Regions from separate parts of the Roseateles sp. P5_E8 genome, predicted to be linked through region 1. Evidence: predicted binding sites of a transcription regulator. Region 1 holds the regulator's gene; each other region holds the start of a gene.

Evidence for each region. The regulator sigma-54, encoded in region 1, starts transcription at its own class of promoters, with help from an activator protein. The targets are predictions, from matches to a motif close to TGGCANGNAANCTGCTTT.
Region 2: the regulator sigma-54 is predicted to act here: its motif matches at 8,015-8,032, upstream of ACXRVZ_RS11965 (CmpA/NrtA family ABC transporter substrate-binding protein).
Region 3: the regulator sigma-54 is predicted to act here: its motif matches at 3,060-3,077, upstream of ACXRVZ_RS17210 (PEP-CTERM sorting domain-containing protein).

What each region holds. Positions count from the first base shown of each region.
Region 1 is NZ_JBGCUM010000079.1:1,339-11,565, reverse strand. Features, by position in the region: gene argS (arginine--tRNA ligase) at 1-678, shown strand, start outside; gene ACXRVZ_RS25630 (SPOR domain-containing protein) at 675-1,349, shown strand; gene ACXRVZ_RS25625 (thiol:disulfide interchange protein DsbA/DsbL) at 1,376-2,038, shown strand; gene ACXRVZ_RS25620 (thiol:disulfide interchange protein DsbA/DsbL) at 2,035-2,688, shown strand; gene lptA (lipopolysaccharide transport periplasmic protein LptA) at 2,734-3,339, shown strand; gene lptB (LPS export ABC transporter ATP-binding protein) at 3,339-4,139, shown strand; gene ACXRVZ_RS25605 (RNA polymerase factor sigma-54) at 4,300-5,793, shown strand; gene ACXRVZ_RS25600 (hypothetical protein) at 5,802-6,332, shown strand; gene ACXRVZ_RS25595 (alpha/beta hydrolase) at 6,349-7,212, opposite strand; gene ACXRVZ_RS25590 (alpha/beta hydrolase) at 7,214-8,083, opposite strand; gene ACXRVZ_RS25585 (THUMP domain-containing class I SAM-dependent RNA methyltransferase) at 8,121-9,419, shown strand; gene ACXRVZ_RS25580 (MFS transporter) at 9,398-10,227, opposite strand, start outside.
Region 2 is NZ_JBGCUM010000016.1:60,204-70,430, reverse strand. Features, by position in the region: gene ACXRVZ_RS12005 (LytR/AlgR family response regulator transcription factor) at 1-688, opposite strand, end outside; gene ACXRVZ_RS12000 (sensor histidine kinase) at 685-1,800, opposite strand; gene ACXRVZ_RS11995 (hypothetical protein) at 2,007-2,357, opposite strand; gene ACXRVZ_RS11990 (hypothetical protein) at 2,498-3,112, opposite strand; gene ACXRVZ_RS11985 (response regulator transcription factor) at 3,231-3,848, opposite strand; gene ACXRVZ_RS11980 (sensor histidine kinase) at 3,841-5,745, opposite strand; gene ACXRVZ_RS11975 (TRAP transporter substrate-binding protein) at 5,848-6,849, shown strand; gene ACXRVZ_RS11970 (ANTAR domain-containing response regulator) at 6,977-7,594, shown strand; gene ACXRVZ_RS11965 (CmpA/NrtA family ABC transporter substrate-binding protein) at 8,198-9,445, shown strand; gene ntrB (nitrate ABC transporter permease) at 9,449-10,227, shown strand, end outside.
Region 3 is NZ_JBGCUM010000029.1:62,152-72,378, reverse strand. Features, by position in the region: gene ACXRVZ_RS17230 (ABC transporter ATP-binding protein) at 1-398, shown strand, start outside; gene ACXRVZ_RS17225 (ABC transporter permease) at 395-1,261, shown strand; gene ACXRVZ_RS17220 (ExbD/TolR family protein) at 1,270-1,704, opposite strand; gene ACXRVZ_RS17215 (VOC family protein) at 1,924-2,352, shown strand; gene ACXRVZ_RS17210 (PEP-CTERM sorting domain-containing protein) at 2,411-3,013, opposite strand; gene ACXRVZ_RS17205 (excinuclease ABC subunit A) at 3,198-5,819, opposite strand; gene ACXRVZ_RS17200 (aldo/keto reductase) at 5,970-6,974, shown strand; gene ACXRVZ_RS17195 (hypothetical protein) at 6,988-7,437, opposite strand; gene ACXRVZ_RS17190 (lectin) at 7,555-8,235, opposite strand; gene ACXRVZ_RS17185 (c-type cytochrome) at 8,238-8,699, opposite strand; gene ACXRVZ_RS17180 (SMP-30/gluconolactonase/LRE family protein) at 8,725-10,179, opposite strand; gene ACXRVZ_RS17175 (hypothetical protein) at 10,185-10,227, opposite strand, start outside.

The DNA of each region.
Region 1 (10,227 bases):
CACCACGGCACCATTGCCCGCGTGCGTGCCGGCCTGCAGGCGGTGGGTCTCGGCATCCCGCAGGGCTTCCCCGAGTACGTGCTGAACAAGATGGTCACGGTCATGAAGGGCGGCGAGGAGGTCAAGATCTCCAAGCGCGCCGGCAGCTACGTGACGCTGCGCGACCTGATCGACTGGACCAGCCGCGACGCGGTGCGCTTCTTCCTCATCAGCCGCAAGGCCGACACCGAGTTCGTCTTCGACATCGACCTGGCGCTGAAGGCCAACGACGAGAACCCGGTGTTTTACGTGCAGTACGCACATGCGCGCATCTGCTCGGTGATCCGCAAATGGGGCGGCGACGAGTCGACCATCGCCGGCGCTGACATCAGCCTGCTGACCGCACCCACCGAAGAGGCGCTGATGCTCAAGCTCGCCGCCTACCCCGACATGCTGGCTGGCGCCGCCGCCGGCATCGCGCCGCACGACGTGGCCTTCTACGCCCGCGACCTGGCCAGCGCCTACCACTCCTACTACGCCGCCGAGCGCGTGGTGGGCGTGGCGCCCGAACTGAGCCGCGCCCGCGTGGCCCTGCTGGCCGCCACGCGCCAGGTGCTGGCCAACGCTTTAGGCATGCTGGGCGTCAGCGCGCCCGAACAGATGAACCGCGACACTGCTGAAACCCTGGAGACCGAATGAGTTCTGCATCCAAGCCCGCCGGCCAGAAAAGCCAGAAGGGCGGCTTTGTCCTCGGCCTCATCGTCGGCCTGCTCGTCGGCCTCGCGGTCGCCCTGGGCGTGGCCCTGTACATCACCAAGGTGCCCATCCCCTTCGTGAACAAGGTGCCGCAGCGCACCGCCGAGCAGGACGCCGCCGAGACCGAGCGCAACAAGAACTGGGACCCGAACGCGCCGCTGGCCGGCAAGGCCGCGCGCAGCGCCAGCGGTGTGGTCAACGCGCCGCCGCCGCTGACCGCCCCGCCGCCAGCCACCACGACAGCCAGCGCCGCCGTGGCCGCCGCCAGCGCTGCGGCCACCCTGCCGCCGGTGGTGACGGCACAGCCCAAGCCCGTCGCGCCCAAGGCCGAGGCCGCCGCCTCAGCTACCGCCCCGGCAGCCGCGGCGGGTGCCGACGCCTACATCTACTTCGTGCAGGCCGGCGCCTTCACCCGGCCCGAGGAGGCCGAAGCCCAGAAGGCCAAGCTGGCCATCCAGGGCTTCACGGCCAAGCTGATGGAGCGCGAACAAAACGGCCGCACTGTCTACCGCGTGCGCCTCGGGCCCGTTGATACCCGCGAGGCCGCCGAAGACCTCCAGCGCAAGATCGAGGGGGCCGGTTTCGAGGCCAATCTCGTTCGTGTACAACGCTGAACTCCAAGCCAAGGACACCTGACGTCATGAAGCGCCGCGATTTCTCCGCCCTGCTCGCCACCACGCCGCTCGCGGCTGCCGCCGGCTCCGCCTTTGCCCAGGGCGGTCCGATTGAAGGCCGCCAGTACACCGCACTGGACAGGCCCCTGGCCACGCCGCCAGGCAAGATCGAGGTGGTGGAGTTCTTCTGGTACGGCTGCCCGCACTGCTACGCCTTCGAGCCCCTGATCGAGGCCTGGTCCAGGCAATTGGCCGCCGACGTCACCTTCCGCAAGGTGCATGTGGCCTTCCGCGCCAACGTCAAGATCCACCAGCGCATGTTCTACACGCTGGAGAGCATGGGCAAGGAAGCCGCCACCCGCCCCGCCATCTTCAAGGCCATGCACGAGCAGGGCCAGGCGTTGGAAGACGCCAAGAGCCAGGCCAAGTTCCTCAGCGCCCTGGGCGTGGACCCGGTCAAGTACCAGGACGCCTACAACTCCTTCGGCGTGCAGACCAAGGCCACCCAGGCCGAGAAGCTGTCCGAGGCCTACAACATCGACGGCGTGCCCAGCATCGGCATCGGTGGCCGCTTCCTGACCTCGCCCAGCATGGCCGGCGTGGGCCAGCGCCTGCCCGAGCATGAGCTCGGCCAGCGCGCGCTGCAGTACGCCGACTTCCTGATCCAGCGAGTGCGGCGCAAGGCATGAAGCGTCGCCACGCCACTCTCGCTCTCGCCGCCACCAGCCTGGCGCCGGCTGCCTGGGCCCAGGGCGCGCCCGTCGAGGGCCGGCACTACGCCCGCCTGGCGCAGCGCCTGCCGGGCGCGCCGGGCAAGATCGAGGTCATCGAGTTCTTCTTTTACAAGTGCCCGCACTGCTTCGCCTTCGACCCGCTGCTGGAGGCCTGGGTGCACCAGCTGCCGGCGGATGTGAGCTTTCGCCGTGTGCCGGTGGGCCAGCAGGCCATGCTCAAGCTGCATGCGCGCACGTATTACGCGCTGGAGGCCATGGGCGCGCTGACGTCGGCGGTGCACGCTGGCATCTTCAATGCCTTCCACCGCCAGGGCGTGGATGCCAATGACGAGGCGGCCATCACCGCCCTGGTCGGCAAGCTGGGCGTGGACGCCGCCAAGTTCAAGGCGGCCTTCGCCTCCTTCGGCGTGCAGTCCAGGCTGGCGCAAGGGCAGAAGCTGGCCGAGCTGAGCGGCGCCGACCAGGTGCCCGCCCTCGTCATCGGCGGGCGTTTCCGCACCGGCCCCGGCATGGGCGCCAACGCCAACCAAAGCGAAACCGCCCTGGGCCAGCAGGCCCTAGCCGTCGCGGATTTCCTGATCAAGTTGTCACGAGAGAAAGGCTGAGGGCGGTATCGCGCCCATAGAATGGCCTGCAACTTCCGTGCCGCCATGTCTTCGCGACTCCTTCTCCTCCTCGCTGCGCTGACCGCCACTGCCGCCCTCGCAGAGAAGGGCGACCGCCTGAAGCCGATGGTCTTTACGCAGGACAAGCGGGGCATCGTAGACGGCGTCAACCAGCGCACAGAGCTGGAAGGCAACGTCATCATCACCCAAGGAAGCCTGATGCTGCGCGCCGAGAAGGTGGACGTGCGCGAAACTCGCGATGGCTACGTTCAGGCCTATGCGAGCGGCACCGCCGGCAAGCCGGTCAGCTTTCGCCAGGCGCGCGACGTCCCTGGCGAAGCCATCGAGGGTGTGGCCGATCAGCTCGAATACGACACCCGCACCGAGAACGTGCGCTTCATCGGCAACGCCAATGTGCGCAGCATGCGCGGCGCGGCGATTGCCAACGAGGTGACGGGCGCCGTCATCGTCTACAACAGCCGCACCGAGGTCTTCACGCTGGAAGGCGGCAGCGCCTCGCCCAACTCGAACGGCCGCACGCGCATCGTCATGATGCCGCGCCCGCAGCCGGCCGAGGACGCCGCCTCGGCGCCGCCGGCAGCCTTGCCACTGAAGCCGTCGACGACGCTGCAGCCAGGCAAGCCTTCGTGATGGGCGACGCGTCCGTCACGCTTGAATCCCCGGCCGCCGGCGTCCAGCCAACGGCCTGCGGCAGCCGCCTCGAAGCCGAGGGTCTGGCCAAGACCTATGGCGTGCGCAAGGTCGTCAAGAACGTCCATGTGCGAGTCGACTGCGGCGAGGTGGTCGGCCTGCTCGGCCCCAATGGCGCCGGCAAGACGACCAGCTTCTACATGATCGTCGGCCTCGTCCGCTCGGACGCCGGCATCATCCGCATCGACGGCGCCGAGGTGCAGCGCCTGCCCATCCACTCACGCGCCCGCCTGGGCCTGAGCTATCTGCCGCAGGAAGCGTCCATCTTCCGCAAGCTCACCGTCGCGCAGAACATCCGCGCCGTGCTGGAGCTGCAGCAGGACGCCAAGGGCCGGTCCCTGGGCAAGGCGCGCATCGACGAGCTGCTCAACGGCCTGCTGCACGACCTCTCCATCGACGGCCTGCGCGACAGCCCGGCGCCGGCCCTGTCGGGCGGCGAGCGCCGCCGCGTCGAGATCGCCCGCGCCCTGGCCACGCAACCGCGCTTCATCCTGCTGGACGAGCCCTTTGCCGGCGTCGACCCCATCGCCGTGCTGGAGATCCAGCGCATCATCGGTTTCCTGAAGAGCCGCGGCATCGGCGTGCTGATCACGGACCACAACGTCCGCGAGACGCTGGGCATCTGCGACCGCGCCTACATCATCAGCGAGGGCGCCGTGCTCGCCGAAGGCACGCCCGACGAGATCGTGGCCAACGCCGACGTGCGCAAGGTCTATCTCGGCGAAAACTTCCGCATGTAGAGATGGACAACCCCTCGCCCATCCTCGCGTCGCTGAACGCGAGCGCGTCTGGTCGGTCCCCCGAGGGGACGGCGATGCTTGCCGCATTGAGCGGCAAGCACATCGCCAGCGCGGGCCGGCTTGGGAGCGGCCCGGCGCTCGGCCCGCAAGGAACTCTGGGATGAAGCAGACCCTCCAGGTCCGCCTCAGTCAGCATCTCGCGCTGACGCCCCAGCTGCAGCAATCCATCCGGCTGCTGCAGCTGTCGACGCTGGAGCTGAACCAGGAAGTCGAGCAGATGCTGGCCACCAACCCGCTGCTGGACACCGAGGAGGAGTTCACCGTCAGCGCCCCCGAGCTGGCCTCGAACGCGCCGGCCGAGAGCGGCACCGAGGCTTCGGCCGGCGAGTCGGAAAGCGGCGACGCCCCCGAGCTGACCGCCGAGGAATTCGGCGGTACCGAGCGCGAGGACTGGGAGAACGGCACCGAGCGCGACGACTTCGACGGCATCCGCGAGCTGCCCAGCAACAGCTCCGGCGCCAGCGGCGACGACGACGGCGAGCGCGAGAGCCAGGAGTTCGCCGAAGCCACGCTGGCCGAGCATCTCACCCAGCAACTCGCCGGCCACCACCTCTCCCCCGAGGACCGCGCCGCGCTGCAGATCCTCATCGAGTCGCTCAACGAGGATGGTTATCTCGAAGACACGCTCGACGAGATCGCCGCCTCCCTGGCCGAGGACGAAGAGACGCGCGAGGAACTGCTGGACCACCTGCGCATCGCCCTGCGCCTGCTGCAAAGCCTGGACCCGGCCGGCATTGCCGCGCGCGACCTGTCCGAATGCCTGGTGCTGCAATTGCGCGCCTGCCCCAAGTGCCCCGCCCAGGTCGTCGCCATCCTGATCTGCAAGGGTCATTTGGAGCTGCTGGCCCGCCGCGACATGCGCCGCCTGATGGCCGAAACCGGCGCGGACGAACACATCCTGCGCGAGGCGCAGGGGCTCATCACCCGGCTCGAACCCAAGCCCGGCCGCCGCTTTGCGCGTGGCGCCGCTGCAGCCATCGTCCCCGACGTCATCGTGCGCAAGGTGGGCCGCGAATTCCGCGTCATGCTCAACCCCGAGGTGGCGCCCAAGCTGCGCATCAACGAGCTCTACGCCAACGCGCTGCGCGCCACGCGCGGCGGCATCAGCAACTCGCCGCTGGGCGGGCAGCTACAGGAGGCGCGCTGGTTCATCAAGAACATCCAGCAGCGCTTCGACACCATCCTGCGCGTCAGCCAGGCCATCGTCGAGCGCCAGCGCGGCTTCTTCACGCACGGCGAGCTGGCCATGAAGCCGCTGGTGCTGCGCGAGATCGCCGACGAACTGGGCCTGCACGAATCCACCATCTCGCGCGTGACGACGGCCAAGTACATGGCCACCAGCTGGGGCACCTTCGAGCTGAAGTATTTCTTCGGCTCGGGGCTGTCGACGGAAGCCGGCGGCGAGGCGTCCAGCACGGCGGTGCGCGCGCTCATCAAGCAGTTCGTCGCGGCCGAGGACATCAAGAAGCCGCTGTCCGACAGCGCGCTCGCGGCGATGCTGGAAGAGCAAGGCATCCAGTGCGCGCGGCGCACGGTGGCCAAATACCGCGAAGGAATGAAGATCGCGCCGGCGAATTTGAGGAAGGCGCTGTAGGCACTCTCATGCGATTCAGCCAAACCCTCGCCTTGCTGGTGTTCTGCATGCTGAGCAGTCAGACGAACGCTCACCAGGACAGGATTCTCTCGCTGGCTTCTGACGGCAGCATTCCGGAACTTCCGTCGCAGTACACGTTGACGCGCTTGAAGATGGAGTTCGCGGACAAAGAGTCCGGCAGGCCGACGAAAGTGACCTTCATCTCCGGCGGGAAGCAGACCGTCATTGAACGCTGTGTGCTCCAAACCCTGCCCGCAGACTCATGGAAGACGGTCTCGCTATCGGGCTCTTGGTATCACGAGCGGAGCACGCTGCCCCACTACGTCTCGATTCGGTTCAAGACGCCGGCTCAGTCACCGAGGCTGCCAGCGCCCGTTGGCATTTCATTTCTGTTCAGCCTGGAAGATGCGCGGCTTCTCCAGATTGAAGCCACCACCGCGACGTCGAACGAAAACGAGGTGCAGTCGCGAGCCATCGACCTCAAAGGCGGCTGCCCCCTCCCTGGTGCTGCACGTGGCAGCATCTCCAAGCTGAATTGACACCCGTAGCCCGGCCTCAATCCTTGGATGGCCCCGTCTCCGGCGCCAGCGGCTCGAACACGAAGCGCATGCCGCGCGCATAGCTTTCCGGCTTCGTGCCGCCGTGGCGCTCGCCGTCGATGATGCGGTTCTGGAACACCAGGCCGGGATGCTTCAACTCGGGCAGCAGGGCCTGATAGCGCTTGATGCCGGCCAGGTAGGCGGGCCACTCCCACTCGGCGCCGGTCACATAGAGACGTGCCTTGATGGGCTTGCCCGTTGCGGCATAGGCCTTGGCGAGGCCAATGAGCCAGTCGTTGTCGACGTTCACCGCCGGGCTGGCCGCGACATAGCCCTCGAACAGCGTCGGCCGCGTGTACATCGCGTACAGCGTGAACAGACCGCCGAGCGAGCTGCCGGCCAGCATGCGGTGGGCCGGGTCGCCGCGGTAGTCGCGCTCCACCAGCGGGATGATGTCGCGCTCCAGCGTGGCCAGGAACTTGTCGGCGTGGCCGGAGTCGCCCGGCTGCGGGAGCTTTACCGGCGACAAGTCGCCGATGCGCAGCTGGCCGTAGTCGAGGTTCTGGCCCGCATAGCCCAGGCCCACGATGATGAACTCGGGCACGACGCGATCAGCGACCTTGCTGTTGTAGGCGTTGATGTGGGTCGTGAAGTCCCAGTAGGCGTCGGTGACGTAGAGCACTGGGTAGCGCCGCGCGGGCTCCTTGGCGAAGGACGCGGGCAGGTGGATGTGCAGCTGGTAGCTCCGGCCATCCGCCGTCGGCGGCAGCACACGCAGCTGCGTGTTCGGGACGACATGCGGCGGATAGCCGGGCGCCGGGTCCGCCAGCACTTGCGGCGCGCTGGACAGGAGGGCCAGCGCGAGGGCGAACTGCTTCACGTCAGTCTTTCGACTTCCCCGTCTCCGGCGCCAGCGGCTCGAACACAAAGCGCATGCCGCGCGTGTAGCTCTCGGCCTTGGTGCCCCCATGCCGCTCGCCATCGATGGTGCGGTTTTGATAGACCAGCTCGGGGTGCTTCAACTCCGGCAGCAGCGCCTGGTAGCGCTTGATGCCGGCGAGGAACCCGGGCCATTCGTTCTCGGCGCCGGTGACATACAGCCGCGCCTTGATGGGCTTGCCCGTCGCGGCATAGGCCTTGGCCTGGCCGATGATCCAGTCGTTGCCGGCGACGACGGCCGGGCTGGCGGCGATATAGCCCTTGAAGAGATCGGGCTTGGCATACATCGCATGCAGCGTGAACAGCCCGCCGAGCGAGCTGCCGGCCAGGTAGCGCTGGGCCGGGTCGGCGCGGTACTCGCGCTCCAGCAGCGGGAAGATGTCCTTCTCCAGCGAGGCGATGAACTTGTCAGCGTTGCCGCTGCTGGAAGACAGGGGGTTCATACGCACCGGCGACAGCTCCCAGCCGCGCATTTCGCCGTAGTCGAGGTTGTCGCCGGCATAGCCCAGGCCCACCGTGATGAAGTCGGGCACGACCTTGTCGTAATTCAGGTTGTTGTACGAGGCCACGATGGTGGCGAAGTCCCAGTAACCATCGGTCACGTAGAGCACCGGGTAGCGGCGCTTGGGCTCCTTCGCAAATGACGCCGGCAGATGAATGTGCAGCTGATACGTGCGGCCATCGGCGTTCTTGGGCAGGGCGCGCAGCAGCGTGTTGGGGATGGTGTGCGCAGGGTAGGCCGGCACCGGGTCGGCCGCCTGCGCCTGAAGCGCGCTGAACAGGAAGGCCAGGGTCAGGACGATTCGCTTCATGGCTCGCATTGAGTGTTGGGATAACGCTGTCCAGTTTATGGCCAGCGACAATCGCGCGGTGAGCCTGCCCAACAAACTTTCCCTCTTCGTTTCCTGCGCCGGTGGCGTCGAGCCCCTGCTGGAGGAGGAACTCAAACGCTTCCTGCCGCCCGGTGTGCGCAGCAAGGTGGAGCCGCTGCGCGGTGGCTGCGGCCTGATCGGCACGGCCGAGGACGTGCTGCGCATCAACCTCGAAAGCCGCCTCGCTCAGCGCGTGCTGGTCGAGCTGATCGAAGGCCCCTACCGCCACGAGGAAGACCTCTACACGCTGGCCCGCCGCGTCGACTGGCGCGACTGGATCACGCCGCGCGAGACCATCCGCGTGGACACCATCGCGCAGCGCTCGCCGCTGAAGAGCCTGAACTTCACGACGCTGCGCATCAAGGACGCGATCTGCGACCAACTGCGCGAGCACACCGGCGAGCGCCCCAGCGTGGACACGCATTCGCCCGACCTGCCCGTGCTGCTGCACGTCGGCCCGGAGCGCGCGGCGATCTATGTCGACACCTCCGGCGAGCCGCTGTTCAAGCGCGGCTGGCGCGTCGACAAGGGCGACGCACCGCTGAAGGAGACGCTCGCCGCCGCCATGCTCGCCGCCGCCGGCTGGCGCGGCGAGAGCGCGCTGCACGACCCCTGCTGCGGCTCCGGCACCATCCCCATCGAGGCCGCGCTGATCGCCTGCGACTCGGCCCCCGGCCTGCTGCGCCGCTTTGCCTTCGAGCGCCAGATCCCGTTCTCCACGCCGGCCCTCAAGGCCACCTGGGGCGAGATGGCGCAAGCCGCCCGCGCCCGCGTGCACGCCCCCAAGGTGCCCATCTACGCCAGCGACGTCGCCTTCCGCATGGTCGACTTCGCGCGCCGCAATGCCGAGCGCGCCGGCGTGGCCCAGTACATCCAGTTCAACGGCGGCGACGCGCTGGAGCGGCCCGCGCCCGTGCTGCCCGAGGGCATGGCCGGCAGCATCGTCATGAACCCACCCTACGGCGAGCGCATCGAGGTGCGCGGCAAGGCGGCCATGTCGCGGGACGCACGCGGCTCCGAGGAGCTGGACGCCGGTGACGACTTCTTCCCCCGCCTGGCCGCACACTGGAAGCGCCAGTACACCGAGAACCCCGCCGGCTGGACGGCCTGGATGCTCAGTCCCGACATGAAGCTGCCCAGCAAGATGCGGCTGAAGGAAGCGCGCCGCGTGCCGATGTGGAATGGCCCCATCGAGTGCCGGCTGTTCCGCTTCGACCTCATCAAGGGTTCGGCACGCAAGCCGGCCGCAGACGCTCAGGTCGACGACGGGCGCTGACGCAGCTTCAGCCAGCCTAGCGCCGCTGCGCACAGCGCGATGGGCACGAGGCTGGCCCAGTTCATCCACTGCCAGCCGCCGGTCGTGACCAGCGCACCAGATGAGAACGCCGTCAGCGACATCGTCGCGTAGACGCCGGTGTCCATCAGCCCCTGCGCACGCGTCTTCTCCTCGGGGCGGTAGGCCTGTGTGAACAGCGTCGTGCCGCCGATGTAGAGGAAGTTCCAGCCTATGCCCAGCAGCAGCAGCGCGCCGAGGAAGTGATCCAGGTCCTGCCCCGACAGCGCGAACGCGACGCAGCCCAGGTTGAGCAGGACGCCCGTCGCCATGACCGGCAGCACGCCGACCTTGCGTATCAGCGGCCCGGTAAAGAAACTCGGCACGTACATGCCCAGCACATGCCACTGCAGCACCCGGCCGGCGTCGCCGAAGGACAGGCCGCACTGGCCCATGGCGATGGGCGTGGCCGCCATCAGTAGGCTCATGACGCCGTAACCGAGCGCACTCGCGGCCATCGCAACGATGAAGACCGGCTGGCGCATCAACTCCGCGCCCGAGCGACCGCCGGCGCCGGGCTTGGGCCTGGCCAGCGGCGGGAAGTCGATCAGCGAGATCAGCACCAGGCCCACCAGCGCAACACCTATCAGCAGCAGATAGGCCCCGGCGAACGGCGCCACCAGCAGGTTCTGGCTCTCACGCGCCAGCAGCGGGCCGATGAAGGCGCCCAGGCAACCACCACCCAACACCCAGGAGATGGCCGCCTCGCGCTTGTCCGGCGCAACGAGCTCGGTCGCGGCAAAGCGGTAGA
Region 2 (10,227 bases), on a different contig from region 1:
TGCCGCCCTCGTCGTCACGCAACGCACTGGCGATCTGCGCGCTGGCGACGACGACGGAGCGGTGCACCTGCTGGAAGCGCGCCGGGTCCAGCTGGGCCAGCAAATCCTTCAGCGGCGTGCGCAGCAAGGCCTCGCACTGCTTGCCGGCCTCGGCGTAGACGACGCGGGTGTAGCGGCTGTCGGATTCGCAATAGATCACGTCCTCGACGCGGATCAGCCGCACCTCCTTGCCCACGCCGGCCTGCAATGTGTCGGGCCAGGCCGGGCGGCGCTGCTGGCCGGCCAGTTGTGCCAGCAGCTGCTGCAAGGCCTCGGGTGACGCAGCCGGCCGCTGCAGGCCTTGCCGCAGCCGCGCCACCGTCTGCGCGAGGCGCGCCGGGTCTAGCGGCTTGACGAGATAGTCCACCGCGCCGGCGTCGAAGGCCTGCAGCGCATGGTCGCCGTGGGCGGTGACGAACACCACCGGGCAGCGGCCGGCGATGCGCCGCGCCACGTCGATGCCCGACAGGCCGGGCATGCGGATGTCGAGGAAGCACACGTCCGGCTCGTGGGCCAGCCACTGGTCCCACGCATCGGCGCCCTGCTCGGCGCTGGCCACGATGCGCGCCTCGGGCCAGGCCAGGGCCAGCGCGTCAGCCAGCTGCTCGCGGGGTGCGGGTTCGTCGTCGGCAATGAGCAGTCGGGTCATGCGGGTTCCGGGGTGATCAGGATCTCGGCGCGCGTACCGCCTTCGGTGCGGCGCTGCAGTGTGAAGCAGGCGCGTTCGCCGAAATGGTGCTTTAGCCGCAGGCGCAGGTTGGCCAGTCCCACGTCGTCCTCGGCGTCGTTCGCCAGGCCCAGGCCATCGTCGTCCACGCGCAGCCACCAGTGGCCGTCGGGCTCGCGGCCCGCTGCCAGCGTCAGTCGGCCGCCGCCTATCTTGGGCTCCAGGCCATGCTCGACGGCGTTCTCCACCAGCGTCAGCAGCAGGCCCGGCGGCAGCGGCTCGGCCTCCAAGTCAGGCGCGATGTGGACCTCGCCCTGCACGCGGCCGTCCAGGCGCGTGGCCAGGATGGCGAGGTAGTGCCGCACGGCTTGCGCCTCGTCGGCCAGCGGCACGACGCTGCGGCCTAACAGCTCGGTGCTGCGGCGCAGGAAGCCGGTGAGCTCGCGCAGCAGCGGGCCGGCGCGCTCGTCGCGCCGGTCCACCCAGTGCTGCAGCGTGGCCAGCGTGTTGAAGACGAAGTGCGGGTGTATCTGCGCCTGCAGCAGGCGCAGGTCGGCCTCGGCGGCGGCGCGTGCGGCGGCGTCGCGCTCGGCCACGAGCTTCAGCCGGGCGAGCTGGTGGTCGCGGGCCATGCGTCCGGCACGCGTCACAACGACGAGCAGCAGCAGGAATCCGACCGCGAGCGGTAGCACGGTGGCGAGATCGGCACCGAAGGGATTCAGCTTTCTCGTCGCAACGCCAACTACAAATCCGCCTATGCCCGAAAGGATGAGCCAACGTGGAGCCAGCTTCGACCCTAGCCAGGCAGATAGCAATGCGCACGTCAACCCGATCCACAGCACCAACGCGCCGCCCAGCGCCTGGCCCCAGCCTGCGCCCCTGCCTAACAACCATGCGGTTGCTCCCGCGAGCACCAGCGACCAGCCGGCCCAGGCCCCAAGGCCCTTGAGGGAGTAGAGATAGATGTCGACCAGTTCCATGCGCTCGCGCAGCGCTGGGTCGTCACGGCCGATGCGTTCGTAGTACGGCAGCGCCCAGCGGTAGTAGCGCCGCTGCAAGCGGTTGCCGTGGGCGAGGGGATTGGGGGTGTCCATGGGCCGCACTCTAGGTGCGGCTGCCGGGCAGGCGCTCTCCCGATGGGCGACTCACGTCAGGGCACGCACGAAACGCCGCCAGCCCTGCATGAGGCGCCGGCTGGTCGTTTCTCAAATGGATGGCGAGCGCGGGTTTCGCGCCGCCAGGATGGTGGGCCGGCCGTGCCGCTGATCAAGCGGGCGATGCCGGCCTGAGACGAGCCGGTTCAGCGAACGCGGTCGGTCTCGAGCGCGATGCGGTCGACGCTGCCGTCCACGTTGCGATACAGGCGCACGCGCCGCAGACCGTCGGGGCTGACGAGCAACTCGTTGTTCTCGGCCTTCCAGGCCTCCAGCGGGCTCTCGTCGAGGGCGACGCCCAGCCGGCTGGCGCCGACATGAACCTTCAGCGTGCGGCCGTCGTCCAGCAGGTATTCGCCTTGCGCCAGGCGCAGCATGGACCGGGCCGACACGGCGGGCACGGTGGGTTCCTGGGCACTCGCGGGCGCGGTGAGCGTGAGGGTTGCGAGCAGAGCGGCCGAGAGGGTGAGCGGGCGCAGTTGGGTCCAGGTCTTCATGGTGTGGGTACTCCTTAGGTTCCCCGAGGCCAGTCGCCTCGGCACAAACCCTAGTGCAAAGCCCATGCCAGCTTTTAAACCAGTGTTTACCCGCCCATCTCATCAATTTTTGCCCCAGCGCTGGGCCGGGCTGCGCCGCCTTAGGGAGTTATGCCTCGCGATGGCGCCCAGCGCCGCAGCGACGCGCCGCCCGCGCCCAGCAGCGCTATCAGGGCCAGGCCCGCCGACTGGGGCTCGGGCAGGCGGTTGTTGACGACGACGTTGTCCAGCGAGATGTAGCCGAAGCCACGGCCGCCAGAGATGCTGACGCTGAGCACGTCCTGGCCAATCACCAGCGTGCTGTAGCTGCGGTCCAGCGTCGCATCCATACTGCCGCTGCCGCCCATGGCCAGCAGATAGGACACGGTGACGACACCGCCGACCTCGGCGTCCGGCACATACCAGCTCAGGCCCAGGTCGAGCCGGTCCAGGTAGAAGGCGGCGCCACCGACGGCCGTGATGCTGAGCGGGTCGATGCTGTAGAGCAGCGAGGCCGTGCCGTTGTAGGCGCCCGGCAGCGGGTTGCCGCCGATGTCTTCCGGCGGCCGGTCCTCGACGCCCATGCAGTCCTGGCACGTCACCGTGAAGTTCAAGCCATCGGTCTCGATGTTGGTCATCGAATAGTCGTAGCGCGGTTGATAGCTGTCGAAGGTGACGATGGCCGCGTTCGCGGGGCTGAGTGCAGCGGCCAGCAGCAAGGGGGCGAAAATTCGCATGGGTGTCTCCGACAGCTTGTTCTAGGAATGGCTGCCGATACTGACAGCGCCATGTGTCAGCAACCGGCGCGGTATCCCATGTTTGCGGGGCTGCGATTCATGGGGGATAAGCCAGTCCTTAGCGCGCTGCGATCAGCGTCGCCACCTCGGCCGCCGAGCGCACACCCAGTTTGGCGAAGACGCGCGCGCGGTGGACCTCCACGGTGCGGATGGACACGTTCAGCTCGTCCGCAATGATCTTGTTGAGCTTGCCGGCCGCCACACGCGCCATAACCTCGCGTTCGCGCTCGGTCAGGCTGGCCAGCCGCGCGCTGCGCTCCGCCACCTGGGCGCCTTCGGCTTGCATGGCGGCGTCCACGGCCAGGGCCTGGGCGATGCGGTCGGCCAGCGCGTTGTCGCTGTAGGGCTTCTCGAGAAAGTCGAAGGCGCCCTTCTTCAGCGCCTCCACGACCATGGGGATGTCGCCATGGCCGGTCAGGAAGAGCACGGGATTCTTCAACTGGCGCGCCAGCAGCTCGTCGTGCAGGCGCGTGCCGCTCATGGGCTCCATGCGCACGTCCAGCAGGAAGACGCCCCGGGGCGGCCGCCGCTCCAGGGCCAGCGCCTCCAGCAACGCTGGGCCGCTGGCGAAGGCGCGCACGTCCAGGCCGCGCGAGCGCAGCAGGAAGGCGAGCGCATCGCGCACGCCGGGGTCGTCGTCGACGAAGAACACGGTGCCTGTCAGCGGTTCATGCATAGGTGGACTCGCGAGCGTATTCACGATTCAAGGGCAAGCTGAAGGAGAACATGGCGCCGCCGCCCCCTGCCTCCTCGGCATCGAGCACGCCCTGATGGGCTTCGACGATGGAGCGGCAGATGGCCAGGCCCATGCCCATGCCTTCGGACTTGGTGGAATAGAAGGGCGCGCACAGCTGCTCGACGCGCCGGCCCGCCAGGCCCGGGCCGTTGTCGCGCACGTCGATGCGCACGAAGTCGCCCGCCACATGGCTGCTGACGGCGATGCGCCGGCCAGCCTCGCGCGCCTGCAATGCATCAGCGGCGTTGCGCACCAGGTTGATGACGACCTGCTCGATCAGCACGGCGTCGGCCAGCACCGGCGGCACGCTGGCGGCCAGGTGCAGGTCCAGCGTGACACCGCGGCGCTGCAGGTCGCGGCGCAGCAGGTCCAGCGCCGCGCTGATGACGTCGTTGAGGTCGCAGCGCTCGTGGCGCGGCTCGCGCCGGGTCAGGAACTCGCGGATGCGGGCGACGATGCGGCCGGCATGCTCGGCCTGCTGGCCCAGGCGCTGCAACGCGCCCAGCACCAGTTCGTCTTGCACGCCCAGCTTGGCCAGCGAGTTGGCGATACCGGCGTTGTAGCTGGCGATGGCCGTCAGCGGCTGGTTGAGCTCGTGGGCCAGCGTGGAGGCGACTTCGCCCAACATGGTCAGCCGGGCGTTGTGGGCCAGCATCTCGACCTCGCGGCGCTCGCGCTCCTCCAGCCGCTTGCGCTCGGTGATGTCGACGATGCTGCCCATCCAACCGATCTGGCGGCCGCTGGCGTCCACCAGCGGCGACTCGAACACCATCACGTCCACCGGGCGGCCCGAGGCGTGCTGCCAACGCGCCTCGAAGCCTTCGCGCGGCGCCTGGCCGGCGAGGTTGCGGCGGTTGCGCTCGGTCAGCTCGTCCAGCGCGTCGGGGGGCCAGTAGGGCATGGGCGGCAGCAGGCCCACCAGCGCCTCTTGGGCCAAGCCCACCATGTCGCAGAAGGTGCGGTTCACGTACAGCAGCCGGCCGTCGAAGTCGCGCGCGCGCAGCGCCACCAGGGCCGAGTCCTCCATCGCGCGGCGCCACGCGGCCTCGGTGCGGCCGGCCACCTCGGCACGCTGCACCTGGCGCATCTGGCGGCGCAGCAGCCAGCTGGCCACGGCGATCAGCGGCAGGAAGCCGGCCACCAGCACCCAGGCCAGCGGCCGTATGCCGTCGGGCATGGGCTCGCGCAGCGTCAGCTCCAGCGCGGCGTCGGTCAGCGTCTCGTCGGCCAGCGGGCTGGCGCGCAGCGGGCCGGTCAGCGCGACGCGGTAGCTGGGCCGGGGCCCCTGGGCGGCGCGCAGCGGCGACTCGGTGCTGGAGGCGATGACCTGGTCGGCGCTGTCCACCAGCTGCAGGTCGTACTTGCGCGCCAGCCACCAGGGCACGCCGCGCTTGAGCAGCAGCGCCGGGGCGTAGCGCACCACCAGCACGCCGTCGGGCGCGACGTGCGCGGTCAGGTGCAGGGACAGGCCATCCTCGTAGCGGTTGGCGCCGGGCTCGGCCGGCACCTCGGCCAGCACGCGGTTGCGCGCGTCCAGCCAGGTGACCGACAACCACAGCCGCCGCAGCCCGGCGTTGACCTCAGGATGGGCGGCCAGCACAGCCTCGCCCGGCGCCTGGCCGGCCAGGCCGGCGGCAAGCTGGCGCAGATGGGCCTGCTCGTCGTCGATCCGGGCGCGCAGCTGGGCCTCGGTGCTGAGCGCGTCGGAGATCAGCGTCTGGCGCTGCTGCTCCTGCTCCTCGATGCCGTTGGCCCGCACCCAGGCCAGCACGCCGCCCACGAAAATCAGGGACAGCACCAGGGGCGCCAGCCACAGGCTGCGGGTCAGGAGCTTCATGCCCGCAGTCTAAGAAGCTGCGGCGCCCGGGGCCATGTGGAACTCCACAACGACAGCCTTGCCATCAGCTCCGAAGATGCCGTCTATATGAAGGAGACATCCATGACTCTGCCCCGCCTCGTGCTGGCAGCCGCGCTGGCCCTGACTTTCGGTGCGGCACAGGCCCAGGCGCCCATCGTCATCAAGTTCAGCCATGTTGTGGCGCCCGACACGCCCAAGGGCAAGGCCGCGCAGCGCTTCAAGGAGCTGGCCGAGGCCAGGACCGGCGGGCGCGTCAGGATCGAGCTCTACCCCAACAGCCAGCTCTACAAGGACAAGGAAGAGATGGAGGCGCTGCAGCTGGGCAGCGTGCAGATGCTGGCGCCGTCGCTGGCCAAGTTCGGGCCCCTGGGCGTCAAGGCCTTCGAGGTCTTCGACCTGCCCTATCTGTTCAAGGACACCGAAGCCTTCCGCGCCGTCACCGAGGGCCCGCTGGGCGCCGAGCTGTTCCGCCAGCTGGAGCCCAAGGGCATTCGCGGCCTGGCCTATTGGGACAACGGCTTCCAGATCATGAGCGCCAACCGGCCGCTGCGCCAGGTGGCGGACTTCAAGGGCCTGAAGATGCGCATCCAGTCCAGCAAGGTGCTGGACGCGCAGATGCGCGCCCTGGGCGCCATGCCGCAGGTGATGGCCTTCAGCGAGCTCTACCAGGCGCTGCAGACCGGCCTGGTGGACGGCACCGAGGGCGTGCCGAGCAACTACTACACGCAGAAGATCTTCGAGGTGCAGAAGCACATGACGCTGTCCAACCACGGCCACCTGGCCTATGCGGTCATCGTCAACAAGAAGTTCTGGGACGGCCTGCCCGCCGACGTGCGCGGCCCGCTGGAGGCGGCGGTCAGGGAGTCGGCCGTCTACGCCAACGCCATCGCCAGCACCGAGAACGCCGCGGCGCTGCAGGCCATCAAGGCCAGCGGGCGCACCCTCATCTACACGCCGACGCCGGCCGAGACCAATGCGTGGAAGAAGGCGCTGATGCCCGTCCACCAGGAGATGGCGTCGCGCGTGGGCCAGGCCACCATCGCGGCGGCGTACAAGGCAGCGGGCTTCGTCGCGCCGCGCTAGCGCCTCGGCAGCGTGCGCGCGCCGCGTGCCGGTGCCGTTTGGTCGCCTGCAGCACCGCCGTGGTGCCAGACACGCTGTTACCCCGCCCGAGCGCCATTGAGGCACGCAACTTGCACTGGCCCGGGGCATGGACACGCCCCCATTCCCGCTGCCGGGTCTGCGCGTGCTGCTGGCGGACGCCGGCCAGCGCCGCAGCCCCGTCATCCGCCTTGAGCTGATCCGGCTGCGCTGCCAGCTCGTGGATGTGCTTGACCTCGTCGCCGAGCCCCACGCGCTGGGCACCGCCCTGCAGCGCATGGCGCCCGAGCTGCTGCTGATCGACTGCGAGCAGCCCTCGCTCGAGCTGCTCGGCCAGCTCGCCGTGGCCCAGCTGCAGCGCCCGCGCCCGGTGCTGCTGGTGGCCGAGCAGATGGCGCCCGAGCAGATGCGCGCCGCGCTGCGCGCCGGGGCCAGCGCCCTGCAGCTCGCCGGCCTGCCGCCGCAGCGCCTGGGTGCGCTGCTGCAGCTGGCCCTGGCCCGCTTCGAGCACGACCAGGCCCTGCAACAGGACCTGCGCCAGACCCAGACCCAGCTCGCCGAACGCAAGCTCGTCGAGCGTGCGCGCGGCATCCTGATGCGCGAGCAGGGCCTGGACGAAGAGGCCGCCTTCCAGCGCCTGCGCCAGCTCGCCATGACCGGCGGCCAGACGCTCGCCAGCGTGGCCACGCGACTCATCGACGCCGACCAACTGCTGCGCGCACGCTAGGAGGCTGTCGGGCTTTGGGTCGGGTGCGCGCCGGGGAGAGTTGCGGGGCGAGTTGCGGGGCGAGGCAAGGCGCCGACGAGGCGTGGGGCGCCCCCCCCACAACGAGTCGGCAACGCCGTATCGCCCCGCAAATCACCCCGGCCCTTCGGGTTGGGCCTGTAAGGGGGCTGATCCGTCGTTGCAAAAGCTCGCTGGGCGGCCAGCCCAGCTCCGCTTTGCGCCTCGGCTGAGCCCCCTTGCAGGCCCAACGCGCACCCGACCCAAAGCCCGACAGCCTCCCGGGGCTCAGCTCTCCGCCTTGGGGCGCGGCGCACCACAAGCACCTCCCAGCCACGCACCGGCGCGACGCAAACCGCCCGCTGCAGCGCCAGCCATGCGCCGGGCGCGTGCAAATCATCACGGCCGGCCAGCCGCAAAAGCTGGCACGCAACCTGCTGAAAGAGGACTGAGACCTGCAATGGCGCAGGTCTCTCGGGCCAACCGGCTTTGAATCGGTTGGCACTTCGGGACAACGACGTCCGACCTCCCCTATTCGTCTTCGCGACCCGCTGCGTGGGCGAGAGCGTGGCCGCCGTTGCACCCTGCATGACCCAGGAGCCTGTGATGACCGCCTTCGATAACTCGACCACCACGCCCCACCCGCAACGCCGCAGCCTGCTCGCCGCCGCTGCCGCACTGCCCTTCGCCGGCCTCGCCGGTGGCGCCTGGGCCCAAGGTTCGGACAAGCCCGAGAAGGAAGAAGTCCGCATCGGCTTCATCCCGCTGACCGACTGCGCCTCCGTCGTCATGGCCTCGGTCCTGGGCTTCGACAAGAAGTACGGCGTCAAGATCATCCCCACCAAGGAAGCCTCCTGGGCCGGCGTGCGCGACAAGCTCGTCAACGGCGAACTCGACATGGCCCACGTCCTCTACGGCCTCGTCTATGGCGTCCATCTGGGCACCAGCGGCCCCAAGAAGGACATGGCCGTGCTGATGCACCTGAACAACAACGGCCAGGCCATCACGCTGTCCAAGGCGTTGGCCGACAAGGGGGCCGTTGACGGCCCCTCGCTGGCCAAGGTGATGGCCGCCAACCCGCGCGAGTACACCTTCGCCGGCACCTTCCCGACCGGCACCCACGCGATGTGGATGCACTACTGGCTGGCCGCAGCCGGCATCAACCCGCTGTCGGGTGCCAAGCTGATCACCGTGCCGCCGCCGCAGATGGTGGCCAATATGCGCGTGGGCAACATGGACGGCTTCTGCGTCGGCGAGCCCTGGAACCACCGCGCCATCATGGACGGCATCGGCATCACGGCGAACACCACCCAGGACATCTGGAAGGACCACCCCGAGAAGGTGCTGGGCACGACGGCCGAGTTCGCAACCAAGTACCCCAACACCACGCGCGCCGTCATGATGGCCGTGCTGGAAGCCAGCCGCTGGATCGACGCCAGCCTGTCCAACAAGCTGAAGATGGCCGAGACGGTGGCGCAGAAGGCCTACATCAACACCGGTGTCGAGGCCATCAACCAGCGCATCCTGGGCCGCTACCAGAACGGTCTGGGCAAGACCTGGGACGACCCCAACCACATGAAGTTCTTCAACGACGGCGCGGTGAACTACCCGTACCTGTCCGACGGCATGTGGTTCCTGACCCAGCACAAGCGCTGGGGCCTGCTCAAGGCCCACCCCGACTACCTGGCCGTGGCCAAGCAGATCAACCAGACAGCGCTCTACAAGCAGGCGGCCGGTGCCCTGGGCATCAGCATCCCCAAGAGCGACTTCCGCACCAGCAAGCTGATCGACGGCGTTGTCTGGGATGGCAAGGATCCGGCGAAGTACGCCGACGGTTTCAAGATCAAGGCGTAAATCATGGTCTCCGCAGTCTTCCACTCCCCCGGCGACGCTGTCGCTCCGGTCAACCCCATCGCCATCACTCGCCCGGCCGTGGCCACTGCGGCCGAGCCGCCCAAGGCTGCACGCAAGCGCACGCCGTTCGACTGGCGCGCCCTGGCGCTGCGCGTGCTGCCACCGGTGCTCGGCATGGCCGTGCTCATCGGCCTGTGGGGCATCGCCACGATGAAAGGAGGCAGCTTTCCAACCCCGGCCGCCACCTTCGACGCCGCCGTGAAGCTGTTCTCCGATCCGTTCTACAGCAATGGCCCGAACGATCAGGGCATAGGCTGGAACATCCTGAACTCGCTGGGACGAGTCGGCATGGGCTTCGGCCTGGCGGCACTGGTGGGCATCCCGCTGGGCTTCATCATCGGCCGCTTCGAGTTCGCCAACCGCATGGTGTCGCCGCTGATCGCGCTGCTCAAACCGGTCTCGCCGCTGGCTTGGCTGCCCATCGGCCTGCTGGTCTTCAAGAGCGCCAACCCGGCCGCCATCTGGACCATCTTCATCTGCTCGATCTGGCCCATGGTCGTCAATACGGCCGTCGGCGTGCAGCGGGTGCCGGAGGACTACCTGAACGTCGCCCGCGTGCTCAAGCTCAGCGAGTGGAAGGTCATCACGCGCATCCTGCTGCCCGCGGTGCTGCCCTATGTGCTGACCGGCGTGCGCCTGTCGGTGGGCACGGCCTGGCTGGTCATCGTCGCGGCCGAAATGCTGACCGGCGGCGTGGGCATCGGCTTCTGGGTCTGGGACGA
Region 3 (10,227 bases), on a different contig from region 1:
AAGCGCTGCAAACCGTCGGCCTGACCCGCTTTGCCGACGCCTTCCCCCACCAGCTCAGCGGCGGCATGAAGCAGCGCGTGGCCATCGCCCGGGCACTGGCCATGCGCCCCCGCGTGCTGCTCATGGACGAGCCCTTCGCCGCGCTCGATGCGCTCACGCGCCGCAGCCTGCAGGAGGAATTGCTGCGCTTGTGGAAGGAACTGGGCTTCACGCTGCTCTTCGTCACTCACTCCATCGAGGAGGCGCTGCTCATCGGCAACCGCATCCTGCTGCTGTCGCCCCACCCGGGTCGCGTGCGTGCCGAGCTGAACGCTGACGGCTTCGAGATTGCCAGCATCGGCAGCGCCGCCTTCCAGGCCCAGCAGCAGCGCATCCACCGCCTCCTTTTCGAGCCATGAGTTACGTCCATCCCGCCAGACCCGAGTTCGAACGCGAACTGCCGCCGCTGCCCGCCTTCGCCTCGCCCGCGCCGCTCAGCCGCGCCCAACGCCTGTGGCAACGCGACGGCATCCGCCAGATCGTCGTGCTGGTGCTCATCGCGGCCGCCTGGGAGCTGGCCGCGCGCCTGGCCGGCAATGACCTGCTGCTACCCGGCTTCCTGCAAGCCGCACAGGCCTGGTGGAGCGACTTGCGCAACGGCGAACTGCTGACGCGCACCGCCGCGTCGCTGTCACTGCTGCTGCGCGGTTATGCGTTGGGCGTGGTGCTCGCGCTGACGCTGTCGTCGCTGGCCGTCGCCACGCGCCCGGGCCGCGACGTGCTCAACACGCTGACCTCGCTGTTCAACCCCTTGCCAGCCATCGCGCTGCTGCCGTTGGCACTGCTGTGGTTTGGCCTCGGCTCGGGCAGCCTCATCTTCGTGCTCGTGCACGCCGTGCTGTGGCCGCTGGCGCTGTCGACGTTGTCGGGCTTCCAGGGCGTGCCTGAGACGCTGCGCATGGCCGGCCGCAACTACGGCCTGCGCGGCATGCGCTACGTGCTGCAGATCCTCGTGCCGTCGGCGCTGCCGGCCATCCTGTCGGGCCTGCGCATCGGCTGGGCCTTCGCCTGGCGCACGCTGATCGCCGCCGAGCTGTTCTTCGGCGCGTCCTCCGGCCAGGGCGGCCTGGGCTGGTACATCTTCCAGAGCCGCAACGAACTGCTGACCGACCGCGTCTTCGCGGGCCTGGCCACCGTTGTGATGATCGGCTGGCTGGTGGAGCGCTTCGTGTTCGACACGGTCGAACGGCTGACGGTGCGGCGCTGGGGCGTGCAGCGCTGAGGCAGGCGCTAGCTGGTGAAGCGCTCGTTGCCGAGAACGCCCATCTTCCTGACGCCGTTGCGCTGCATGGAAGCCATCACCGCGGCGACGGCGCCGTAGTCGGCCAGCTTGTTCGGCTTGACATGGACCTCCGGTTGATTGGCCTCGGCCATGGCGCCGATTTCGCGCATCTTGGCCTCGACGGCGGCGGAATCCGCCAGGAGCTGATCGTCCCAGGAGACCGTGCCGTCGAAGTCGATGGACACGACGTGGACGATGGGCTTGTGCACCGGCGCCGTGGCGTCCCCGCCCATCGGCAGGGGGATGGTGTGCAGTTGCATCGGGATGGTGATGATCAGCATCACGAGCAGCACCAGCATCACGTCGATCAGTGGCGTCGTGTTGACCTCCATGACGACCTCAGGTTCGTGGTTGCCCGACCAGCTTGCCGTGTTCATTCCCATGTGTGTCTCCCCAGAGGTTTGGTGACGAGGTGCAATGCATCATGCCAACGCTGGCCGCAAAGGCAACAGGGATGAACGCCTTGGTCGAGCGCATGACCCGCGATTTGCCCTGTTTCGCCTGGTTGCGCAAACGGCGGTCCATCCAACGCGCCTGGATTGCCCGTGCGGCCGTCGCTTTCTAACATCGCCGTTCCCTTGACCCCCGGATTTGGAGCACGCATGGAAACCCAGGAACTGCATCGCGGCCGGCTGATCGACCACCTCCAACTCGTCGTTCGCGACCTGGCGGCCAGCCAGCGCTTCTACGAGGCGATCTTCAAGGTGCTGGAGATACCCATCGGCGGCACGGGCGACAGCTATTTCTGGGTCGACGAGCTGTTCGTGTCCACCGCCCAGAGCGAGGCCGCGCAAGGCGAGCTGACCGGGCGCGTGCACGTGGCCTTCCAGGCCAAGGACCGCGCGACGGTCGATGCCTTCCATAAGGCGGCGCTGGCCAGCGGCGGCCAGGACCACGGTGCGCCCGGCGAGCGGCCCTACCACCCCGGCTACTACGCCGCCTTCGTGCTGGACCCGGACGGCAACAACATCGAGGCCGTCTTCCACGGCGAAGCCAAGCGGAGCGCAGCGTCGGTCAAGGTGACGTTCTGAAATGACAAAAGGGGCCTGTCGGCCCCTTGACGTTGTTGCGGCATCAGCCGCGCTGTTTTCAGCGGCGCTTGCGGGCGGCGCCAGCCAGGGCCAGCGCCAGGCCGGCCAGGGCCAGTGAGGCCGGTTCGGGAACCGTGCCACCGGTCGGCTGCAGCGCAGCGGTCCAGCTGGCGCCGACGCGGTTGGCCGACACGTTGTTCGCCCAGACGCAGGTGTGGGGGGCTTTCAGGCAGCTGGTCTCATTGCCGCCGTTGTTCCACCAGCCACCGAGCTGGGCGCCGCTCCAGGAGGTGAGCACGTTGCCGTTGGGGTAACCATCGAGCCAGCTGCCGGCCGTCAGCACCACGCCGAGCGCGTTGGTGGTGAAGCTGCCGGTGCTGCCGGGGAGGTTGATCTGCGTGGACTCGAACCACCAGCCAGAGGCGCCTTGCTGGCGGAACGACACGAAGGTGAAGTCCGCCCAGGTCTGCGACGCCGTCGAGGTGCCGCCGTTGTCGACGACGATGGTCGTCGTGAAGCTTTCGCCGACCACGGCGCCGGGCACGGTGGTGCCCGAATTCACGGTGGTGGTCCAGGTCAGCGCAACCGGGGCGGCCTGCGCCGGGACGGCTTGCAACGCGAGGGCGGCGGCGCAGCAGAGAAATTTGAGAGCGGGTTTCATGCTTTTCTTCCAGAAGGGTCCGGACAGGCCGGCTACTTCTGACAGGCAAGCACCAAGCATGCCATGATGGGCACTTTCGCAATCCCTAGCTATAGGGGTGCCGCCTTGGCAGGCGCCGGGCGGCAAGGCGCCAGGTCCGGCTGTAAGCCAGGTCGACACCCGCAAACGCGGGAGACCGAGCGGCTCAGGCCAGCGCGTCGCCCAGGTAGCGGGCCGTCCGGCTGCCCTTGGCGCGCGCCACCTGCTCCGGCGTGCCGAAGGCCACCAGCCGCCCGCCCTCGGCGCCGGCCCCGGGGCCGATGTCGATGACCCAGTCGCAGGCCGCCACCACGCGCATCTCGTGTTCGACGACGACGACCGTGTTGCCGGCGTCCACCAGGCCGTTCAGCTGCGCCAGCAGCTTGTCCACGTCGGACGGATGCAGACCTGTCGTCGGCTCGTCCAGCACGTAGAGGGTGTTGCCCCGCTGGGCGCGCTGCAGCTCGGTGGCGAGCTTGATGCGCTGGGCCTCACCGCCGGAGAGTTCGGTGGCGGGCTGGCCCAGGCGCAGATAGCCCAGGCCGATCTGCTGCAGCAGCGTGAGCGGCCGTGCCAACGCGGCGTCCTCGGCGAAGAAGGTCAGTGCCTCGTCCACCGTCATCTGCAGCACCTCGGCAATGCTCTTGTCGCGCAGGCGGACCTTCAGCGTCGCCTCGTTGTAGCGCGCGCCGTGGCAGGCCGGGCAGGGCGCGTAGACGCTGGGCATGAACAGCAGCTCCACGCTGACGAAGCCCTCGCCCTCGCAGGTCTCGCAGCGGCCCTTGGCGACGTTGAAGGAGAAGCGGCCGGCGTCGAAGCGTTTGGCGCGCGCCGAGGGCGTGGCGGCGAAGAGCTTGCGCACGTGGTCGAACAGGCCGGTGTAGGTCGCGAGGTTGGAGCGCGGCGTGCGGCCGATGGGTTTCTGGTCGACCTGCACGAGGCGGCGGATGTGCTCGGCGCCGGCGGCGATGCGGCCGTGCGTGACCTCGCGCGAGGGGCCATCCGCTTCGTCGTCTTCTTCAGCGTCCGGCGCCGGGGCCTCATGGCCGAGGGCCTGGCTGACGAGGTCGACCAGCGCCTGGCTGACCAGGCTGGACTTGCCCGAGCCCGAGATCCCGGTCACCGCGGTGAAGCTGCCGAGCGGGAAGGCCACGTCGACGCCGCGCAGGTTGTTGCGCGTCACGCCGGCCAGCTTGAGCCAGGCGTGCGGCATGCGGCGCAGGGGCCGTTCCGCCGGGCCGCGCGGAAAAAGGTAGGCGGCCGTGCGCGAGGCTGTCACCGCCTCCAGGCCTGCCGGCGGGCCGCTGTAGAGCACCTCGCCGCCCAACTCGCCGGCGTCGGGGCCGACATCGACGATCCAGTCCGCCTCGCGCATCAGGCCCAGGTCGTGCTCGACGATGAAGAGGGAATTGCCGGCCGCCTTCAGGTCCCGCAGCGCCTTGAGCAGCGCCTCGCCGTCGGCGGGATGCAGGCCAGCCGAAGGTTCGTCCAGCACGTAGATGACGCCGAACAGGTTGGAGCGGATCTGCGTGGCCAGGCGCAGGCGCTGCAGTTCGCCGCTGGACAGCGTGGGCGTGCCGCGATCCAGCGACAGATAGCCCAGGCCCAGCTCGTTGAGCGTGGTGATGCGCGCCAGCATGTCGTGGGTGATGCGCTGGGCGGCAATGAGCTTTTCTTCCGACAGGTTGGGCGTGCGGCGCACGTCCGGCGCGGCCGCATGAGCGTTGCCGCCGGCGGCGACGCGCTGCGCCGTGTGCGCCTTCGACGTCGCCCTGCTGACGCCGTGGCCCTGCGCGGCGGCATGCGCCGAGCCGGCGGCGGTCGGGCGGAGCACCTCTGCCAGCGCGTGCAGCGGCATGCGCGACAGCTCGCCGATGTCCAGTCCCTCGAACGTGACCGACAGCGCCTCGCGCTTGAGCCGCTTGCCCTGGCAGATCGGGCAGTCGCTGGCCACCATGTAGCGCGACACGCGGCGCTTCATCAGCGCGCTCTGCGTGGTCGCGAAGGTGTGCAGCACGTATTTTCGCGCGCCCATGAAGGTGCCCTGGTAGCTCGGCTCCATGCGGCTCTTCAGCGCCGCGCGCGTCTCGGCGGGCGTGAAGCCGGCATAGACCGGCACGGTGGGCTGCTCGTCGGTGAAAAGGATCCAGTCGCGCGTCTTCTTCGGCAGGTCGCGCCAGGGCTTGTCGACGTCGTGGCCGAGCGTGACGAGGATGTCGCGCAGGTTCTGGCCATGCCAGGCCGGCGGCCAGGCGGCGATGGCCCGCTCGCGGATGGTCAGCGACGGGTCGGGCACCATGGATTGCTCGGTCACCTCGTAGACGCGGCCCAAGCCGTGGCAGCCGGGGCAGGCGCCCTGCGGCGTGTTGGGCGAAAAGTCTTCCGCGTACAGCATGGGCTGCTTGGCCGGGTAGTGGCCGGCGCGCGAATAGAGCATGCGCAGCAGGCTGGACAGCGACGTGGCGCTGCCCACCGACGAGCGCGCGCTGGGCGTGCCGCGCTGCTGCTGCAGGGCCACCGCAGGCGGCAGGCCGTCAATCGAGTCGACCGCCGGCACGCCCACCTGGTCGATGAGGCGGCGCGCATACGGAGCGACGGACTCGAAGTAGCGCCGCTGCGCCTCGGCGTAAATGGTGGCGAAGGCCAGCGACGACTTGCCCGAGCCCGACACGCCGCTGAACACCACCAGCGCGTCACGTGGCACGTCCACGTCGACGTTCTTCAGGTTGTGCTCGCGCGCGCCACGAACGCGGACAAAGCCCTGCTGCGGGCGGGCGGTGTTGGCCATGCCGCAAATATGCGTCGCCTCGGGGCGGGCCGCCTGTAGGACTCGGGCTGATCCCGCGACCCGCGCGACCCGGTGGCCGGGCGGCATTACATGAAGGTACTCGCATACGATCTTGGCGCCGTCCCGGCAGCGCCTCCCAGCATCCTCTCGATGAGCCACACCCCCGACCCCCAACGCTACGAACGCCAACCCTACCGCCGCAGCGGGCGCAGCGGGCTGCTGCTGCCCACGCTGTCGCTGGGCCTGTGGCACAACTTCGGCGACGTCGACCGCTACGACACCGCGCGGGAGATGGTCCTGGGCGCGTTCGACCGCGGCATCACGCACTTCGACCTGGCCAACAACTACGGCCCGCCACCCGGCTCCGCCGAGCTGACGATGGGCCGCCTGCTGCGCGAGGAGCTGCACGCCCACCGCGACGAGCTCATCATCTCGACCAAGGCCGGCTACCGCATGGGCCCGGGGCCTTATGGCGAATGGGGATCGCGCAAGTACATGCTCGCCAGCCTGGACGCGAGCCTGAAGCGGCTGGGCCTGCCCTACGTCGACATCTTCTATTCCCATCGCCCCGACCCGGACACGCCGCTGGAAGAGACCATGGGCGCGCTGGACCACGCGGTGCGCAGCGGGCGCGCGCTCTATGTCGGCGTCTCCAACTACTCGGTCGAGCAGACGCGTGAAGCCAGCGCCATCCTGCGCCGGCTGGGCACGCCCTGCGTCATCCACCAGCCGCGCTACAGCATGCTGGACCGCTGGGTGGAGGGCGGCCTGCTGGAGACGCTGGCCGACGAGGGCATTGGCTGCATCGCGTTCTCGCCGCTGGCGCAAGGGCTGCTGACCGAGCGCTACCTCGCCTCGGCCATTCCGGCGGACTCGCGTGCTGCGAAGGGCGGCTTCCTGAAGCCCACCGATGTGACGCCCGGCCGTGTGGCCGTGGTGCGCGCGCTCAAGGAGCTGGCCGATGCGCGCGGGCAGACGCTGCCGCAGTTGGCCTTGACCTGGGTGCTGCGTCACCCGGGCATGACGTCGGTGCTCGTCGGCGCCAGCCGGCTGGCGCAGATCGACGATGCGCTCGGCGCGGCCAACGGCGCGCCGTTGACGGGCGAGGAGCTGGCGACGGTGGAAGCGGCGTTGCGACTGGAGCAATCGGTCTAGCGAGGAAGTCTCGTCAAGACGCGAGCTGGCTGTCCTCCCGCCAGCGTTTGATTCGAGGAGAGTTGCTTCGGAGCGCCACCATGCCCAGCACGACATTAACGGCGCCGACCAGCAATGCTGCTGCCCCGTCTTCCCAACTGGGATCGGCGGCTGCCGGTCGGTTTGTCGACGGGCGATCCGGCACGTAGCGAACGGCGATCGGGCCGCCCACCTTGAGTTGGTTGTATGCCGCCCTTGGCAGCGTATTCCAGACCTCAGTTGTTTCGCGAGTGCCTTCGGCGATGAAGTGGTATTTGACTGCGGGCGCTCCGCTGCGGCCGATCCGCGACTTGAGGTCGCTGACGATGCCTTCGGTCACGCGGCCTGCCTGCAATGCCCTGTCGTCACGCAAGCCGAAGGCGCCCAACAACATAAGCGCGGCGCAGACGGCGATCCAGACGCGTAGCCAGAAGATTCGTGTCATCGGTTAGATGCTTAGAGATGCTGCCGACCATGCATGGCTGGCAGTGCCGCCACCATATCCTCCAAATGACGAAGGGACCTTGCTGTCCCTTGCCTCGTGCTGAATCGCAGCTGCGGTTCAGTTGTTCGCCACGAAGCAATACAGCAACCCCGCCCCACCCGTCGCCACCAGCTTGGGCTGGCTGCAGCCGCGGCTGCCGTGGGCGGAGTTCCACGACGCATTGCCGCCGCCGGTGCGGTCGAAGTGGCCCAGCTGCACGGAGCCGTCCTCGGCGCCGCTCGTGTAGTTCTTGCAGGTCTTGTCGGCGCCCTCGGGGTAGGCGCGGCCGTCCGGCGTGGAGCCGGTCAGGATGTCGTGCTCGTTGGGCGTGTCGCCGGCCGCCTGGGGGCGCTGGCCCTTCTCGGTCAGCGCGGTGTTGCGCGTCAGGTTGCTGCCGAGCTGGGCCAGCTCCACGGTGTCGCCGTGCAGATGGGCCACGTCGCGCGCCACGGGCTGGCCGCGCACGTTCGTCCACGGGCCCTTGCCGATGCGGTCACGGGCGTTGACGGCGTTCGCGCCCTGCGTGCTCAGGTAGGCCTTCCAGCTCTTGAACGGCGTGCCGGCGGCGGTGGCCAGCCTCTGGCAGTGCGCGTCGGCGCCTTCCAGGCCGCCGTAGTTGGCGCCGTTGCCACCGCCGACGCTTGTGACGAAGAAGGTAAAGGGTGGCGGCGGCGGCGCGCTGGCAGCTGCGGCGGGTGGGGTCTGGGCTTGTGCGTTGATGGCAAGCAGGGCGGCAGTGGCGAGGAGCAGTTTCTTCATGATCAATTGCTGTTGCGGAAATCGTCGTGGCAGGCCTTGCAGGTCTTCTGCAGGGCGGCGAGCTGGGCCTTGACGGCGGCCACGTCACCACCCTGGGCCACGCGGGCCAGCTCGGTGGCTTCCTTGCCGAAGGCGGCTTGCGCGGCGGCGGCGCCAGCCGTGTCGCTGAACAGCGTGGCCTTCACGGTGGTGTCCTTCCAGCCCTTGCCCGTCTCGGTGCCGGCCGGGAACAGCGACGGCAGGCCGCTGTTGGCCAGCGCCGCGATGGTGTTGGCCGCGCGGATGACCTCGTCCTTGCTGTAGCTGCCGTCCACATTGGCCTTCACGCGGCCGGCGTTCCAGGCAACGACCTGGTAGGCCGACTGGCGCCACTTGATGAGCTGTTCGGGCTTGGGGGCCTGCTGGGCCTGGGCGGCTGATGCGGCCAGCAGCGTGGCGGCCAGCGCGATGAGCGTTGTCTTCATGGGGTCTCTTGTTGGAGGGAAAGCGTTACTTGGCGCGGCCCGTGAAACCCTGGGCCAGCGTGTCTATGCGGTAAGCAGCGCCGCGGCCGACGACGTAGAGCCGCTTCTTGTCCTGGCCGGCAAAGGCGAGGTTCTGCGGCTGCTTGGGCAAGGCGATGACGCCCAGGGCCTGGCCGCTTGCATCGAAGACCTCGATGCCGGCGTTGCTGGCCACGTAGAGCCGGCCCTGGCCGTCCACCGCGAGGCCGTCGGCGCCGCTGCTGAAGCTGCCGTTCTGCGCCTGGCGGTAGCCGGCCAGCTTGGCGAATTGGCGGCGCGGGCCGAGGCTGCCGTCGGCCTGCACGGCATAGGCCAGCACGTGCTCGCCGGCCGTGTCGGCCACGAACAGCGTCTTCTCGTCGGGGCTGAGCTGGATGCCGTTGGGCCGCGTGATGTCGGCGGCCAGGCGCTCCAGCTGACCGGCCTTGATGCGGTAGACGGCCGGTGCTGCCGTCTCGACCGTGGCGGCGGCGCCCGCCTGGTTGGCGTTGCGGCCCGAGTCGGTGAAGTAGACGGTGCCGTCGCGCGCCACGACGAGATCGTTGGGCCGGCCGAAGGCCTTGCCGCCCCAGCCGCTGGCCAGCGTCTTGGGCGCCGCGCCCAGCGTGCCGACGCGTGTGTCGTTGACCTGCACGGCGACGATCTCGCCGGCCGGGTTGATGCCCAGCCCGTTGGCGCCGTTGGTGTCGCGCAGGTGGGTGCTCAGGCGCCCATCGGCGGCGATGCGGGTGATGCGCGCCTCCTGCGTCTCGGTGAAGACGAAGCTGCCGTCGGGCAGGCCCAGCGGCCCTTCCGTGCCCTTGAAGCCGTCGCCCAGGATGACGATGGGCGTGCCGTCGGCCACCACGCCGGCGATGGCGCCGGTGCGTGCCGGCGCGGGGGCCAGGCGTTGCACGGCGGCCAGCGCCTCGTTGACGTTGGCCTCGGGTGCCACGCCGGCGATGGTGGCGACGATGCGGCCGTCGCGGCCGACGACGAAGCTGGTGCGCTCGGCGCGGGCGTGGGTGATCTCCTGACCCTTGGTCGTCTTGCGGCCGGCCGGTGTGGCGGTGGTGGCGATGTCGAAGGCGCGGGCGACCTGGCCGTCGGCGTCGGAGGCGACCGTCAGCTTGCCGGCGCAGGTCTCGGGGTCGGTGGAGAACTCGCGCAGGCGCTCTATGCCGTCGCCCGACACGCCGATGACTGTGGCGCCGGCGGCCGTGAAGCGGGCCAGGTTCTCGGCGAACTCATGCGCCTGCAGGTTGCAGCCGCCGGTGTAGGCGGCCGGGTAGAAATAGACGACCACGGGGCCCTTGGCGAGGGCGTCCTTGAGTTGCACGTCGATCGTCTTGCCGGCCCGTGCTGCAGGGGCCTTGAAGTCGGGCGCGGCGTCGCCGGGCTTGAGGGCGGCGTGGGCGCTGGCCGCGAGGGCCAGCAGCGAGAGGGCAAGGGTGGTCTTCATGGGCGTTACGGGAGTGGCTTGTAGGGGTCGTGGCAGTCGTTGCAGGCC